2 regions of the Pseudomonas sp. S04 genome follow, and region 1 is predicted to be linked to the other one. Evidence: predicted binding sites of a transcription regulator. Region 1 holds the regulator's gene; the other holds the start of a gene.
What was found. Region 1 encodes FliA, which starts transcription of late flagellar genes. Its sites were predicted from a motif close to CTAAAGTTTNNNNNNNNNNNGCCGNTAA; they were not measured.
Positions count from the first base shown of each region.

Region 2: the regulator FliA is predicted to act here: its motif matches at 6,890-6,917, upstream of PspS04_RS21840 (flagellar protein MotY).

Region 1 covers NZ_CP019427.1:1,702,570-1,710,355, reverse strand. Annotated here, with positions in the region: gene PspS04_RS07500 (ParA family protein) at 1-4, opposite strand, end outside; gene motD (flagellar motor protein MotD) at 48-941, opposite strand; gene PspS04_RS07490 (flagellar motor protein) at 957-1,697, opposite strand; gene PspS04_RS07485 (protein-glutamate methylesterase/protein-glutamine glutaminase) at 1,697-2,827, opposite strand; gene PspS04_RS07480 (chemotaxis protein CheA) at 2,879-5,089, opposite strand; gene PspS04_RS07475 (protein phosphatase CheZ) at 5,104-5,892, opposite strand; gene PspS04_RS07470 (chemotaxis response regulator CheY) at 5,915-6,286, opposite strand; gene fliA (RNA polymerase sigma factor FliA) at 6,452-7,192, opposite strand; gene fleN (flagellar synthesis regulator FleN) at 7,189-7,786, opposite strand, start outside.
Region 2 covers NZ_CP019427.1:4,908,957-4,916,742, forward strand. Annotated here, with positions in the region: gene PspS04_RS21800 (RnfABCDGE type electron transport complex subunit D) at 1-284, shown strand, start outside; gene PspS04_RS21805 (RnfABCDGE type electron transport complex subunit G) at 281-886, shown strand; gene PspS04_RS21810 (Rnf-Nqr domain containing protein) at 883-1,434, shown strand; gene nth (endonuclease III) at 1,460-2,098, shown strand; gene PspS04_RS21820 (PA3496 family putative envelope integrity protein) at 2,206-2,385, shown strand; gene PspS04_RS21825 (response regulator transcription factor) at 2,492-3,118, opposite strand; gene PspS04_RS27885 (hypothetical protein) at 3,658-4,482, shown strand; gene PspS04_RS21835 (argininosuccinate synthase) at 4,571-5,788, opposite strand; gene PspS04_RS21840 (flagellar protein MotY) at 5,918-6,826, opposite strand; gene pyrC (dihydroorotase) at 6,983-7,786, shown strand, end outside.

The sequences.
Region 1 (7,786 bases):
TCATTCAGTTCGTTCCTCCCGGTCGTATGGGGCAACCGAGAAATAGCTCAACGTGGCAAGCCGGGTGACGGAGAATTGACGGCACTCTGCGGTCCCGGCGACTTGACCTGGGTCGGTGCAGTTTGTGTGCCAGCCCGCTTCAATGCCGCATCCGGTTGTGCATGGGCGGTACCCGTACCGGTCAGGCTGCGTCGCACATCGAGGTTACGCGAGATCACCAGCACCACCCGCCGGTTGCGCGCCCGTCCCTCGGCGGTGGCGTTATTGGCCACTGGCTGGAACTCGCCATACCCCACCGACGCCAGGCGCTGCGGGTTGACGCCCTGCATCGCGAGCATGCGCACGATACTCGCCGAGCGGGCCGAGGACAGCTCCCAGTTGGTCGGGTACTGCGCGGTGCGGATCGGCAGATCGTCGGTAAAACCTTCGACGTGAATCGGGTTATCGAACGGCTTGAGGATGGCCGCGACCTTATCGATGATGTTGAACGCGATGTCGCTGGGCATGGCATCGCCGCTGCCAAACAACAGGCTGGAGTTGAGCTCGATCTCGACCCACAACTCGTTGCCGCGGATCGTCATCTGGTTGGCACTGAGCAGGTCACCGAAAGCCGCGCTGATGTCATCGGCGATGCGCTTGAGCGGGTCGTCAGCGGCCTGGGCAATGCCCGCGTCGAGCTGCTCGCTGTCCTTGACCAGCGGCTTGGCCGGGGTCACGGTCTGTGGCCGTTCATCGCCGATGGGAATCGGCTTGAGCGCCCGATCGGAGTCGGTGAACACGCCGATCAGCGCCTCGGAGATCACCTTGTACTTGCCTTCGTTGATCGAGGAAATCGAATACATCACCACAAAAAAGGCGAACAGCAAGGTAATGAAGTCGGCGTAGGACACTAGCCAGCGTTCATGGTTGACGGGTTCTTCAGTGTAGCGCCGACGTGCCATGCTCCATGCCCCCTATCAGTCCATGAAGCCCTGAAGCTTGAGTTCGATGGAACGAGGGTTTTCACCTTCGGCGATCGACAGGATGCCTTCGAGCAACATTTCCCGGTACCGCGACTGACGCAAGGCAATCGCCTTGAGTTTGCTGGCGATCGGCAGCAGCACCAGGTTGGCACTGGCCACCCCGTAGATCGTCGCGACGAAGGCCACGGCAATGCCGCTGCCCAGTTGCGACGGATCGGCCAGGTTGCCCATGACGTGAATCAGGCCCATCACCGCGCCGATGATGCCGATGGTCGGGGCGTAGCCGCCCATGCTTTCAAAGACCTTGGCGGCTTCGATGTCGCGGCTTTCCTGGGTGTAGAAATCCACTTCGAGGATGCTGCGGATCGCTTCCGGCTCGGCGCCATCGACCAGCAACTGCAGGCCCTTGCGCGAATAGTTGTCGGGCTCCGCATCCGCCACGCCTTCGAGGCCCAGCAGGCCTTCCTTGCGCGCGGTCAGGCTCCAGTTGACCACCCGATCAATCCCGCCAGCCAGGTCGACCCGTGGCGGAAACAGAATCCATACCAGAATCTGCATGGCACGTTTGAAGGCGCTCATCGGCGACTGCAGCAGCGCCGCACCGATGGTTCCGCCGAGCACGATCAGGGCGGCCGGGCCGTTGGCCAGGGCGCCCAGGTGGCCGCCTTCCAGGTAGTTGCCGCCGATAATGGCGACAAACGCCATGATGATCCCGATAAGACTCAGCACATCCATCAGAGGCACGCCTCGGCCAGGTGTTTGCCGATTTCGTCGAGGTCGTAGATGGCATCGGCCAGGTTGGCTTTGACGATGGCCATCGGCATGCCGTAGATCACGCAGCTGGCTTCATCCTGGGCCCAGATGGCACTGCCGCTCTGCTTGAGCAGGCGCGCACCTTCCCGACCATCGGCGCCCATGCCGGTGAGTACCACCGCCAGAACTTTGTCGCCGTAGGACTTGGCCGCCGAACCGAAAGTGATATCCACGCACGGCTTGTAGTTCAAACGTTCGTCGCCCGGGAGGATTTTCACCGCGCCACGGCCGTCGATCATCATCTGTTTGCCACCCGGCGCCAGCAAGGCCAGGCCCGGACGCAGGATGTCGCCGTCCTCGGCTTCCTTGACTCTGATCCGGCACAGCTTGTCCAGGCGCTCGGCGAATGCCTTGGTAAAGGCCGCCGGCATGTGCTGGACCAGCACGATGGGCGCCGGGAAGTTGGCCGGCAATTGGGTCAGCACGCGCTGCAGGGCGACCGGGCCGCCCGTGGAGGTACCGATGGCGACCAGCTTGTAGGCCTTGCGCTTGGGTGCCGGCGAGGACGGCGCAGCACGGGTTGGCACAGGTGCCACCGCCGGACGTGGTGTCGGGCTGCTGCCGGCAAAATTGCTGACCGGTGCAGGGGCTGGGGTCGGGATCGGCGCCGCTGCTGGTGCCGGCGCCGGTGCCCGATAGGCACTGAAGCGTCGGTTACTGCGCGAAATGCTGTGGACCTTCTCGCACAGCAGTTGCTTGACCTTCTCCGGGTTGCGCGAGATGTCTTCGAAATTCTTCGGCAGGAAGTCCACCGCACCGGCGTCCAGCGCGTCGAGGGTGACCCGCGCGCCTTCATGAGTCAGCGAGGAGAACATCAACACCGGGGTTGGGCAGCGCTGCATGATATGCCGCACCGCCGTGATGCCATCCATCATCGGCATCTCGTAGTCCATGGTGATCACGTCGGGCTTGAGGGCCAGCGCCTGATCAATCGCCTCCTTGCCATTGGTCGCGGTCCCGACCACCTGGATATTCGGGTCCGCCGAAAGGATTTCCGAGACGCGGCGGCGGAAAAAACCGGAATCATCCACCACCAGGACTTTGACTGCCATAAACACTCCATATAGGCGCAACAGGGCGCCAGGCGCCCCGCTCCACCAGAATCAAATACGCCGCGTGGCGTAACGCTTGAGCATGCTCGGGACATCGAGAATCAACGCGATGCGACCGTCACCGGTAATGGTGGCGCCCGACATGCCCGGCGTTCCCTGGAGCATTTTGCCCAATGGCTTGATGACCACTTCTTCCTGGCCAACCAGTTGATCGACGACAAAGCCGATCCGCTGGGTGCCCACCGAAAGGATCACCACATGGCCCTCGCGCTGCTCTTCATGAGCGGCGGAGGCGACCAGCCAGCGCTTGAGATAAAACAGTGGCAAGGCCTTGTCCCGCACGATCACCACTTCCTGGCCGTCGACCACGTTGGTGCGCGACAGGTCGAGGTGGAAGATCTCGTTGACGTTGACCAGTGGGAACGCAAAGGCCTGGTTGCCCAGCATCACCATCAGGGTCGGCATGATCGCCAGGGTCAACGGCACCTTGATCACGATCTTCGAACCCTGGCCCTTGGTCGAGTAGATGTTGATCGAGCCATTGAGCTGGGAAATCTTGGTTTTCACCACGTCCATGCCCACGCCACGCCCGGACACATCGGAGATCTCGGTCTTGGTCGAGAAACCCGGAGCGAAGATCAGGTTGTAGCATTCGGTGTCGCTCAGGCGCTCGGCCGCATCCTTGTCCATCACCCCGCGTTTCACCGCGATGGCGCGCAGGACATTGGGGTCCATGCCTTTGCCGTCATCGGAGATCGACAGCAGGATGTGATCACCCTCCTGTTCGGCCGCCAGCACCACTTTGCCGCCCCTGGACTTGCCCGCGTCTTCACGCTCCTGCGGCGATTCGATGCCGTGGTCGACCGCGTTGCGCACCAAGTGCACCAGCGGGTCGGCCAGGGCCTCGACGAGGTTCTTGTCCAGATCGGTTTCTTCGCCGACCAGCTCCAGGTTGATCTCTTTCTTGAGCTGGCGGGCCAGGTCGCGAACCAGGCGCGGGAAGCGCCCGAAGACCTTCTTGATCGGCTGCATGCGGGTCTTCATGACCGCGGTCTGCAGGTCCGCGGTGACCACGTCGAGGTTCGACACGGCCTTGGACATGGCCTCGTCACCGCTGTTGAGCCCCAGGCGTACCAGGCGGTTACGCACCAGTACCAGCTCGCCCACCATGTTCATGATTTCGTCCAGGCGCGCGGTGTCTACCCGTACGGTGGTCTCGGCTTCACTGGCCGGTTTTTCCGCTGGTGGCGCCGACTGGGCACGGGCCGGGGCCGGGACCGGTTTGGCGACAGCCGGCTTGGCGACCGGGGCCACGGCTTTGGCCGCGACTGGCGCGGCGCTGGCCGCAGCGGTCTCGGCATTGCCGGCGACGTGGCTGAACTTGCCCTTGCCGTGCAGCTCGTCGAGCAGCGATTCGAACTCGTGATCGGAGATCAGGTCGCCGCCAACCGCCGCCGCTTCGGCAACGATGGCGGCCGGCACCGAGGCAATCGCCGACTCGAGCGCTTCAACGGCAAAGTTGCCCTTGCCGTGCAACTGGTCGAGCAAGGCTTCGAATTCGTCGTCGGTTATGTCGCTGCTTTCAGCCGCGACCACCGGGGCAACCGGCTCGACCGGGGCCGCCAGGTTGTCCACGGCGAACTGGCCTTTGCCGTGCAACTGATCGAGCAACGACTCGAACTCGGCATCGCTGATTTCATCACTGCCGTTCGCCGCCGCTGGCGCCTGGATCACAGGTGCCTCGGCTTGCGCCTTGACCGCATTCAGCGAGTCGAGCAGCAGTTCAAATTCGTTATCGGTGATATCGCCGCTGTCGCTGGCGACAACCGGCGCCGCGGGTGCTGGCGCAAGCGCTGCCACCTCGTCGGCCGATTGCGGTTCCGCCAGGCGCGCCAGGGCCGCCAGCAGCTCGGCCGTGGCAGCAGTGACCGGTGCGCGCTCGCGCACTTCGCTGAACATGCCGTTGACCGCATCCAACGCTTCGAGCACCACGTCCATCAGCTCCGAGTCGACGCGCCGCTCACCCTTGCGCAGGATGTCGAAGACGTTCTCGGCGATGTGGCAGCACTCCACCAGTTCGTTGAGCTGGAGGAAGCCGGCGCCCCCTTTTACAGTGTGAAAACCGCGAAAAATTGCATTGAGCAGGTCCGCATCATCCGGTCGGCTTTCCAGCTCGACCAGTTGTTCGGACAGTTGCTCCAGAATCTCGCCGGCCTCAACCAGAAAATCCTGAAGGATCTCTTCATCGGCGCCGAAGCTCATGTGTAGGGGTGCTCCTAGAATCCAAGGCTGGAAAGCAAATCGTCGACATCGTCCTGACCGGACATCACGTCATCACGTTTATCGGCATGAATCTGCGGACCTTCACCCTGCGCCAGATGTTTTTGCGGATTTTTTTCCGCGAGGATCGCTGCACGGTCATGTTCGATGCCGGCAAAGCGGTCGACCTGGCTGGCCATCAGCACCAGTTTCAGCAGATTGCTTTCCACTTCCGTGACCAGTTGCGTCACGCGCTTGATCACCTGACCGGTCAGGTCCTGGTAATCCTGGGCCAGCAGAATGTCGTTGAGGTTGCCCGCCACGATCTGGCTGTGGCTGGCGCTGCGGCTCAGGAAACCATCGACGCGCCGGGCCAGCTCACGGAACTCTTCAGCCCCGACTTCACGGCGCATGAAACGCCCCCAGTCTGCGCTCAACGCCTGGGCATCGGTCCCCAGGGCATTGACCAGCGGCGTGCTGTTCTCCACCAGGTCCATGGTGCGATTGGCCGCCGCCTCGGTCAGCTTGACCACATACCCCAGGCGCTCGGTGGCGTCGGTGATCTGCGAGACTTCCTCGGCTTGCGGCATGTTCGGGTCAATCTGGAAATTGACGATCGCGCTATGCAGCTCACGGGTGAGCTTGCCCACTTCCTGGTACAGGCCACGGTCACGGGTCTGGTTGAGCTCATGGATCAGTTGCACGGCCTCGCCGAACTTGCCCTTTTCCAGGCTGTCGACCAATTCGACCGCGTGTTTTTTCAGGGTCGATTCAAAATCGCCCTGTGAAATCTCTCGTTGTTCCATAGCTCCCCCGTGGCGCCAGACATCAACCGATGCGTTCGAAGATCTTCTCGATCTTTTCTTTCAACGCCTGGGCGGTGAACGGCTTGACCACATAGCCGTTGACGCCGGCCTGGGCCGCTTCGATGATCTGCTCGCGCTTGGCTTCAGCGGTCACCATCAACACTGGCAAGTGCTTGAGCTTTTCGTTGGCGCGCACGTGGCGCAGCAGATCGATACCGGTCATGCCCGGCATGTTCCAGTCCGTGACCAGAAAATCGATGCTGCCACTGTTGAGCATTGGGATGGCTGTAGTGCCGTCGTCTGCCTCGACCGTGTTGGTGAACCCGAGGTCACGCAACAGGTTTTTGATGATCCGCCTCATCGTTGAGAAGTCATCAACGATGAGGATTTTCATGTTCTTGTCCAATTCGACCTCCAAGCAGTCTTAAACGCGCCCAGCACCTGGGCACGCCATTCAATCAACAGGCAGAGCACTCAACGACGGTTTGGAGCACAACGGATGATGACCGCGCCAGCGCGAGGCTGTAGCGGTGTCGTTCGCAGTGTCCCCACACTGCTGTCAGCGCGCTCGCCACTCTCCCAAACGCCCCCGCAAACGGGCTGCGCACTGGCTGTGTAACTGGCTGACCCGCGATTCGCTGACCCCCAGGACCTCACCGATTTCCTTGAGGTTCAGCTCCTCGTCGTAGTACAGCGCCAAGACCAGTCGCTCACGCTCCGGCAAATTGGCAATCGCGTCCGCCAGCGCAGCCTGGAAGCGTTCATCCTCCAGGTCACGCGACGGCTCGAGATGAGCACTCGCGCCATCCTCATGCAGCCCTTCATGCTCGCCGTCCTGCAACAGATCGTCGAAACTGAACAGGCGACTGCCCAAGGTGTCATTCAAAATCCCGTAATAATCGTCGAGACTCAATTGGAGTTCGGCCGCAACCTCGTGATCTTTAGCGTCACGTCCGGTTTTAGCTTCAATTGAGCGAATCGCGTCGCTGACCATGCGGGTATTGCGGTGCACCGAGCGTGGCGCCCAGTCACCTTTACGGACCTCGTCGAGCATTGCCCCGCGGATGCGGATCCCGGCGTAGGTTTCGAAACTCGCGCCTTTGCTGGCGTCGTACTTGGTCGAGACTTCCAGCAGGCCGATCATCCCGGCCTGGATCAGGTCTTCGACCTGGACACTGGCCGGCAGACGCGCCAGCAAGTGATAGGCAATGCGTTTTACCAGTGGCGCGTAACGCTCGATCAGCTCGTACTGCGCGTCACGCGCCGATTGCTTGTACAGGTTGTAACCGCTGGCTGTCATAGCACCGGACCCGCAGTCTGTTGCACCAGGCGCTCCACAAAAAACTCCAGATGCCCACGCGGATTGGCGGGCAATGGCCAGGTATCGACTTTCTGCGCAATGGCGCGGAAGGCCAGGGCGCACTTGGAACGAGGAAAGGCTTCGTACACCGCGCGCTGCTTCTGCACTGCCTTACGCACGCTTTCGTCGTAGGGCACCGCGCCGACGTATTGTAGGGCGACATCCAGGAAGCGGTCCGTGACCTTGGTCAACTTGGCGAACAGGTTGCGCCCTTCCTGCGGGCTTTGCGCCATGTTGGCCAGCACGCGGAAGCGGTTCATGCCGTAGTCACGGTTGAGCAGCTTGATCAGGGCGTAGGCGTCGGTGATCGAAGTCGGCTCGTCGCAGACCACCAGCAGCACTTCCTGCGCGGCGCGGACAAAACTGACCACCGACTCGCCGATCCCGGCCGCGGTGTCGATCACCAGCACATCGAGGTTGTCGCCGATATCGCTGAACGCCTGGATCAGGCCCGCGTGCTGGGCCGGGCTCAGATGCACCATGCTCTGGGTACCGGAGGCGGCCGGCACGATACGAATCCCGCCGGGCCCCTGC
Region 2 (7,786 bases), 2.9 Mb from region 1:
TGTGCTGGAACGGCTCGGGGTCCGACTCCCACGGTTCGCCACTGTTTCACCTGTTGAGCGGTGCCACCATGCTCGGCGCGTTTTTTGTCGTCACCGAACCGGTGTCCGGGGCCAAGAGTCCCAAGGCACGCCTGCTGTTCGGTGTCGGCGTGGGCCTGTTGACCTACCTTATCCGAACCTGGGGCGGATACCCCGACGGAGTGGCGTTTGCAGTGCTGTTGATGAACCTCTGCGTGCCAGCCCTAGAGCGCCTCTGTGCAGCGCAACCGGAGCCGGCATCATGAAACGCAGCCTCAGCGTCCTGAGCCTGGTGATCATTGCCGTCCTGTGTACTGGCGCCACTTACCTGGTGCAACAGCTCTTGGCGCCGCGGATTGGCGCGCAACAGCGGTTGATCGAGAGCCGCAACCTGCTGGACATGCTGCCGGCGGGCAGCTACGACAATCAGCCGCTGGACCAGCCACTGGCGATCAAGGGCGTGGTCCTGGCCAACAGCACACTGTTGGGTGGCTACCGGGCGAACCTCAATGGCAAGCCTGCGGCGATCATTTTGCTGAGTCGGGTCACCGGCTATGAAGGCCCCATCGACCTGCTGCTGGTGATCGATAGCCAGGGCAGGCTGCTGGGCGTCAAAACCCTCAAGCAAGGGGAAACCCCGGGGCTGGGAGCCAGGATCGCCACACACCCCAACCCTTGGCTGGAGGGTTTTATCGGCAAGTCGCGGAGTGACCCGGGCGACAGCGGCTGGGCGCTGAAAAAGGACCAGGGCCAGTTCGATCAACTGGCCGGTGCGACCATCACCTCCCGTGCGGTGATCAGTGCGACCCACGATGCCTTGCGCTATTTCGATGAACACCAACCACAACTGCTCGGCAGCGCGCCATGAACAAGACCTCGACCCTCCAGAACTCCTTGATGCTGGCGCCTCTGATCGGCGCCAGTGACACGTTGCTGACGGCCTTGAGCCTGGCGCTGCTGTGCGTGCTGGTGATCGCTGTCTATGGGCTGAAAATGCGTCTGTTGCGAGCCTGGCTCAGCGAGCCCTTGCATCTGCCTGCCGGGATGCTGCTCGCCGCCACCTTGACCAGCCTGGCTGCGCTGGCGACTCAGGCCTGGGTGCTTGAGCTGCATCAGCACCTGGGCCTCTACATCGGCTTGATCGCCCTGCAATGCGTGGTGCTGGAGTGCAACGGCTTTTTCACCGAGACCCGCCTGCTTGACCGATTGCGTTTGTGTGCCCTGTTCGTCAGCCTGATGATTGGCCTGGGCTTGCTGCGCGAAGTGCTGGGGCATGGCTCGATCAGTTGGCATTTGCCATGGCTGGCTGCCGACGGCAGCGTACGACTGGCCATCCTCGCCCCCGGTGGGTTTATCCTGTTGGGATTGCTGCTGGCAGCCAGGCAAGCCTGGCTCGGCCGCTCCCCGACACCCTGAACGCCTGCAAGGAATTGCTCTGCCCATGAATGCCGCAAAACGCCTGGAAATTTTCCGCAGGTTCCACGAAGACAATCCAGAACCGAAAACCGAGCTGGCCTATTCATCGCCCTTCGAACTGTTGATCGCAGTGATCCTCTCTGCGCAATCTACCGATGTCGGCGTCAATAAAGCCACGGCCAAGCTGTTCCCGGTAGCCAACACCCCGGCAGCGATTCATGCGCTCGGCGTCGAGGGCTTGTCCGAGTACATCAAGACTATCGGGCTGTACAACAGCAAGGCGAAGAATGTCATCGAGACCTGCCGCATGCTGGTGGAGCTGCATGGCGGTGAGGTGCCGCAAACCCGGGAAGAGCTTGAGGCACTGCCAGGAGTCGGCAGAAAGACTGCAAATGTGGTGCTGAACACGGCGTTCCGACAGTTGACCATGGCCGTCGACACCCATATTTTCCGGGTCAGTAACCGAACCGGTATTGCCCCCGGGAAGAATGTCGTCGAAGTCGAACACAAGCTGATGAAGTTTGTGCCCAAGCAATTTCTCCTCGACTCCCACCACTGGCTGATCTTGCATGGCCGCTATGTGTGCCTGGCGCGTAAGCCCCGGTGTGGCAGTTGCAGGATCGAAGACCTGTGCGAATTCAAGCAAAAAACCTCCGACGATTGAGGCGCTATTGGTTTTATTGATTTATCGATTGAAAAAATCTTTTTTACCCGCCAGGAGATTGTCGATATAAGGGGCGCCAATGGCTCTCTTAGCCTGGAGTTAACCTGATGAGTACTGGCAAAGAACAACTGGACGTAGAAGACGACTTCGCCCCTGTTGAGAGCGATGATGCAGAACCTATGGTGGAGGTCGCCAAGACCAACCTGAACAAGCGCCGCACCATCGATAATCTCCTGGAGGAGCGACGTCTGCAAAAGCAGTTGGCCGATTACGACTTTGACCTCTGACCGCTGAAAGCCTCCCTCCGTGGAGGCTTTTGTCATTTAGCGATCCGTGCCCCAAAAAGTACTTCGGTGACGAAGTGCCGGGCTAGCCGTCTTGTACCCTCGCACCTCAGACCAGCCCATTTCGCTGGGCCAGTTCAATCAGATCGACAAGCGAGCGAGCGTTCAGCTTGAGCAGAAGCCGAGTCTTGTAAGTACTGACGGTTTTATTACTGAGAAACATGCCATCGGCTATTTCCTTGTTGGTCTTGCCCCGGGCCAACTGTTGCAACACCATCATCTCTCTTCCGGACAAGCGCTCTACCATATCCGACTCACTGGTATTACCCAGCGACGAGCGGACCGAGTGCAATGCCTGGTTCGGAAAATAGCTGTACCCAGACAATACCGCCTTGATAGCGCTGAGTAGCTCGGTGAGCTCCTGCTGTTTGCAGACATATCCAATTGCCCCCGCCTGCATGCAGCGCATCGAAAAATGCCCGGGCGTCTGTGAAGTCAGGACCAGTACTTTCACGGAAAAGCTCATCGAATTCAAACGCGCAATGACTTCCAGACCATCCAGCTTGGGAATGCCTATATCCAGTATGACGATATCCGGCATGTGTTCACGGGCAAGTTGCAATGCATCCACGCCATTGTCCGTTTCAGCAATAACTTCGTAGCCATGACGCTCCATTAGCATGCGTACAGCAAGTCGAATGACGGGGTGATCATCCACGATCAGCACTTTATTCATGGGCAAGTCCAATTTTCGCTGTTCGAATTTTTAGAGTCAGCACAATAGCCTAGTCGTTTCGACCTGGGGATCCCGCCCAAGGCAAGCACCCCCTGCGAGAGACAATCCCTACAAACATCAAGGATTATTCCCACAGGAAATCACAAAAAACAATGTCGCTTAAAGTTTAAGACCCCCATCCCCCCTGCACCAATAACGAATTTTCGCCCATGACAAGGTGTGAAGATCAAACTAAAATTTAGGATGCAACTGCGTCTTCCTTCGCTAAACTTCACCCCAACAACAATGAGTCGAGCCTAGCGAACAGCACTTGAAGAACCTTTAATCTTGAACGGAACTCCGCCACTCCATATAAAATCCAGCTAACACTCAAACTAACCAACACCCAAAAAAATATCTAGAAACAATCCTGACAACCGAGAAACCAATTAAGTTTTATCGTAACAAGTTCCCCCTCATAGAGATTATGGCACCACGCAGGCTGGTTGCCCCTTAACATTGCCATCAAAGGTCATTCAAATATCAAGCGAGTAGCCAAAATGAACGTACTTCAGAAAAAAATCGCCAACCCCATGACAATCATTGCGATCTTCGCAGCACTGTCCGAAACTTCCGCCGCGGTGTCATTGCCCTTCCTCGATGATGAGAACCGGGAAGTATATATATGGTTTTTAATCAGTTTCCCCTTCTACCTGCTATTCCTATTTTTCATCACCCTCAACTTCAACTACAAATCCCTGTATGCACCTTCGGACTTCCAGAAGAGCAAGCAGTTTTTGAAGGTGATCGATGACGCCACCCGAGGCGAGAAAAAATCCGCTTCTGCCACGGCCCAAGCAAGCAAGGTCAACCCCGCACGCCCAGACCCGCGCAAGAGCCCTGGGGCGGTCAAAACCAAGCCCGACTACTTGCTTCCCAGCACGCAGGACCCGCCACCTGGCATCACCTTCTACACCCACCTGCGCCCTCAACAGCAGTTATCCATGCCCGCTTCGGTGCAATACATACGTATCGTCGATGCCCGGTGGATCCGCAAGAAAAAGGACACCTGTCAGTTGATGGAGAAACTCGACCAACCCCGGCCAAGCCAACCGAGACTGACAATGCTGCTGACTTGTCAGGAGTCGGAGCCAGTGATCAATGAAAAGTTGAAGAAGTCTGATGTAAAAGCACTCAATGCTCAGGATTCCGTGTGCCTGTTCTATAACGTGAGCACGCAGGCAATGACTGTCGTTCGCAAGACTGATTCCCGTCTTGATGCAGTGACAGACCGGCAAGATGGTTTTTCATCGAGGCAGGAACAAAGGGAGGGGGAAGCTGGCGGTATTGCGGATAACGGCGCTACTGCCCGGATGACAGATTAACGCTTGGCCATCGAGGCCCACAGAATAGATCGCGACCGTTGTGCCCCCGCTTCAAGCAGGCGCACAACGGTTGATCAGCGCAACAGCATCAGAACAACTTGCGGCCCTTGTTGGCAGCAATACGCATACGCAGGGCGTTGAGCTTGATGAAGCCAGCAGCATCCGCCTGGTTGTAAGCGCCGCCATCTTCTTCGAAGGTGGCGATGTTGGCGTCGAACAACGACTCGTCGGACTTGCGACCGGTAACGATCACGTTGCCCTTGTACAGTTTCAGGCGAACCACGCCGTTCACGTGCACCTGGGAAGCGTCGATCATCTGTTGCAGCATCAGACGCTCAGGGCTCCACCAGTAGCCGGTGTAGATCAGGCTGGCATACTTGGGCATCAGCTCGTCTTTGAGGTGAGCCACTTCACGGTCCAGGGTGATCGATTCGATCGCCCGGTGGGCGCGTAGCATGATGGTGCCGCCTGGGGTTTCGTAGCAGCCACGGGACTTCATGCCCACGTAACGGTTCTCGACGATGTCGAGACGACCGATACCGTGTTCGCCACCAATACGGTTGAGGGTCGCCAGCACGGTGGCCGGGGTCATTTCGACGCCGTCCAATGCAACGATGTCGCCGTTGCGGTAGGTCAGTTCCAGGTACTGCGGTTTATCTGGAGCGTTCTCCGGGGAGACGGTCCATTTCCACATGTCTTCTTCGTGCTCGGTCCAGGTATCTTCCAGCACGCCGCCTTCATAGGAGATGTGCAGCAGGTTGGCATCCATCGAGTACGGGGATTTCTTCTTGCCATGGCGCTCGATCGGGATCGCGTGCTTCTCGGCGTAGTCCATCAGCTTCTCGCGGGACAGCAGGTCCCACTCACGCCATGGAGCAATGACTTTTACCCCTGGCTTGAGGGCATAGGCACCCAGCTCAAAACGAACCTGGTCGTTGCCTTTGCCGGTGGCACCGTGGGAAATGGCGTCAGCACCGGTTTCATTGGCGATTTCGATGAGGCGTTTGGCGATCAACGGACGTGCGATGGAAGTACCCAGCAGGTACTCGCCTTCGTATACGGTGTTGGCACGGAACATCGGGAACACGAAATCACGCACGAATTCTTCGCGCAGATCGTCGATGTAGATTTCTTTGACGCCCATGGCTTGTGCCTTGGCGCGAGCCGGTTCGACCTCTTCGCCTTGACCCAGGTCAGCGGTGAATGTCACCACTTCACAGTTATAAGTATCCTGCAGCCACTTGAGGATCACCGAAGTGTCCAGGCCGCCGGAATACGCCAGAACGACCTTGTTTACGTCCGCCATGCCATCACTCCACGGGGTTCTACGGAAAGCCGATAAGTCTAACGCTGCGAGCGGATAAATTACAGAGGCGCGACAGCTTATGACGACGAAGCGACAGATTATGTCGAGCGGGCGACGATTTCGACGGGTTCAGGAGGTCGCTGCCGCGCCACCCGCAGAGCTGACTTGAGGGGCAGGATCGGCCGCAGGTTCGAGTCGTTCGAGCTGCACGCTGACCCGACGGTTTTTCGCCCGGTTGGCGGCACTGCTGTTGGGTGCCACTGGATACCGTTCGCCGTGAAAGCGCAGGGTCACCTGTGATTCCTGGATGCCGTTGGCCTTGAGGTAATCCATCACGGCCAGCGCCCTGCGTCGCGACAGGTCACGGTTGGTCAGGCGATTGCCGCTGTTATCGGAATGGCCGTCAATTTGAATATGATTGACCGTCGGATCGGCCTTCATGAAGCTCAGCATGGCCTGCAAGCGGCTTTTCGCCTGTGCATCCAGTTCGATTCCGCCCCCTGGAAAACCTACCGCCGCCTGCTTCACCTGCTCGTAGTTCATCGGTAGCAATTTGGCTACGCAGCCCTGGTAATCGGCATAGGCCTTGCTGAAACTGACCGGCAGCAGGCGCACTTCCGACACTCGCCCGTCAGGCGCGGAATGCCGGATCAACGGACTGCGGCCCTCCATCAAACCACCGATCAGGCGACCGGCCTGCGCCTGCGAACTGTTGAACAGCACCTCGCCACTGCCCAGCCTGACCGAACCCAGGTTAATGTCCGCACGCCCTGGCTGCCAGGGTGCCGCCGCCGCCAGCAAGGTCGCCGAGCCACCACTGAGCATCGGGTTATAGGCTTTCAATCGAAAGGTGGCCTGCTCGCCCGCCCGCCGCACGAACTCGCCCGCACCAAAATCGGTGATCGGTTGGCTCAGGCGGCATTCGAACTTGTCGCCCTCGACCTTCCACTCAGTGCTCTCCAGGCGCGTCTGGAAAGTGAGTGCCATGGCAGGAAGGCTGGCGAACACACTGAGCAAGGCTAGATAACGCTGGCGCACGGGAGGCTCCACTGACTTCTGCAACAAAAAGACCGACACACATGTTTACGGCATACCTTGGTGATATCGGTTACGTCCGACAAAACTTGATAGCGAGTGCCTGCAAGAGTCTTTTCCGGTAGCATTCCCATGAGTTTGACCCGCCTGGAATCCCCAATGTCCGACCGCCTGACCCTGCTGCGTCCCGACGACTGGCATATTCATCTTCGCGATGGTGCTGCGTTGCCCAATACTGTCGCGGATGTCGCGCGCACCTTTGGTCGCGCCATCATCATGCCCAACCTGGTACCACCGGTGCGCAATGCCGCTGAAGCCGACGCCTACCGCCAGCGCATTCTCGCTGCGCGCCCGGCCGGCAGCCGCTTTGAGCCGCTGATGGTGCTCTACCTGACCGACCGCACCACCGCGGACGAAATCCGCACCGCCAAGGCCAGCGGTTTCGTGCACGCCGCCAAGCTGTATCCGGCCGGTGCAACGACCAACTCGGACTCCGGTGTCACCAGCATCGACAAGATCTTCCCAGCGATCGAGGCCATGGCCGAAGTCGGGATGCCCTTGCTGATCCACGGTGAAATCACCCGCGGCGACGTCGACGTCTTCGATCGCGAGAAAATCTTCATCGACGAGCACATGCGTCGGCTCGTCGAGCGTTTTCCAACGCTCAAGGTGGTGTTCGAACACATCACCACCGGCGATGCCGTGCAGTTCGTCAACGAGGCCTCGGCCAATGTCGGCGCCACCATCACCGCGCACCACTTGCTGTACAACCGCAATCACATGCTGGTTGGCGGGATTCGCCCGCACTTCTACTGCCTGCCGATCCTCAAGCGCAACACCCACCAGGTCGCCCTGCTGGATGCCGCTACCAGTGGCAGTGAAAAGTTCTTCCTCGGTACCGACTCGGCTCCCCATGCCCAGCACGCCAAGGAAGCCGCCTGTGGCTGTGCCGGCTGCTACACC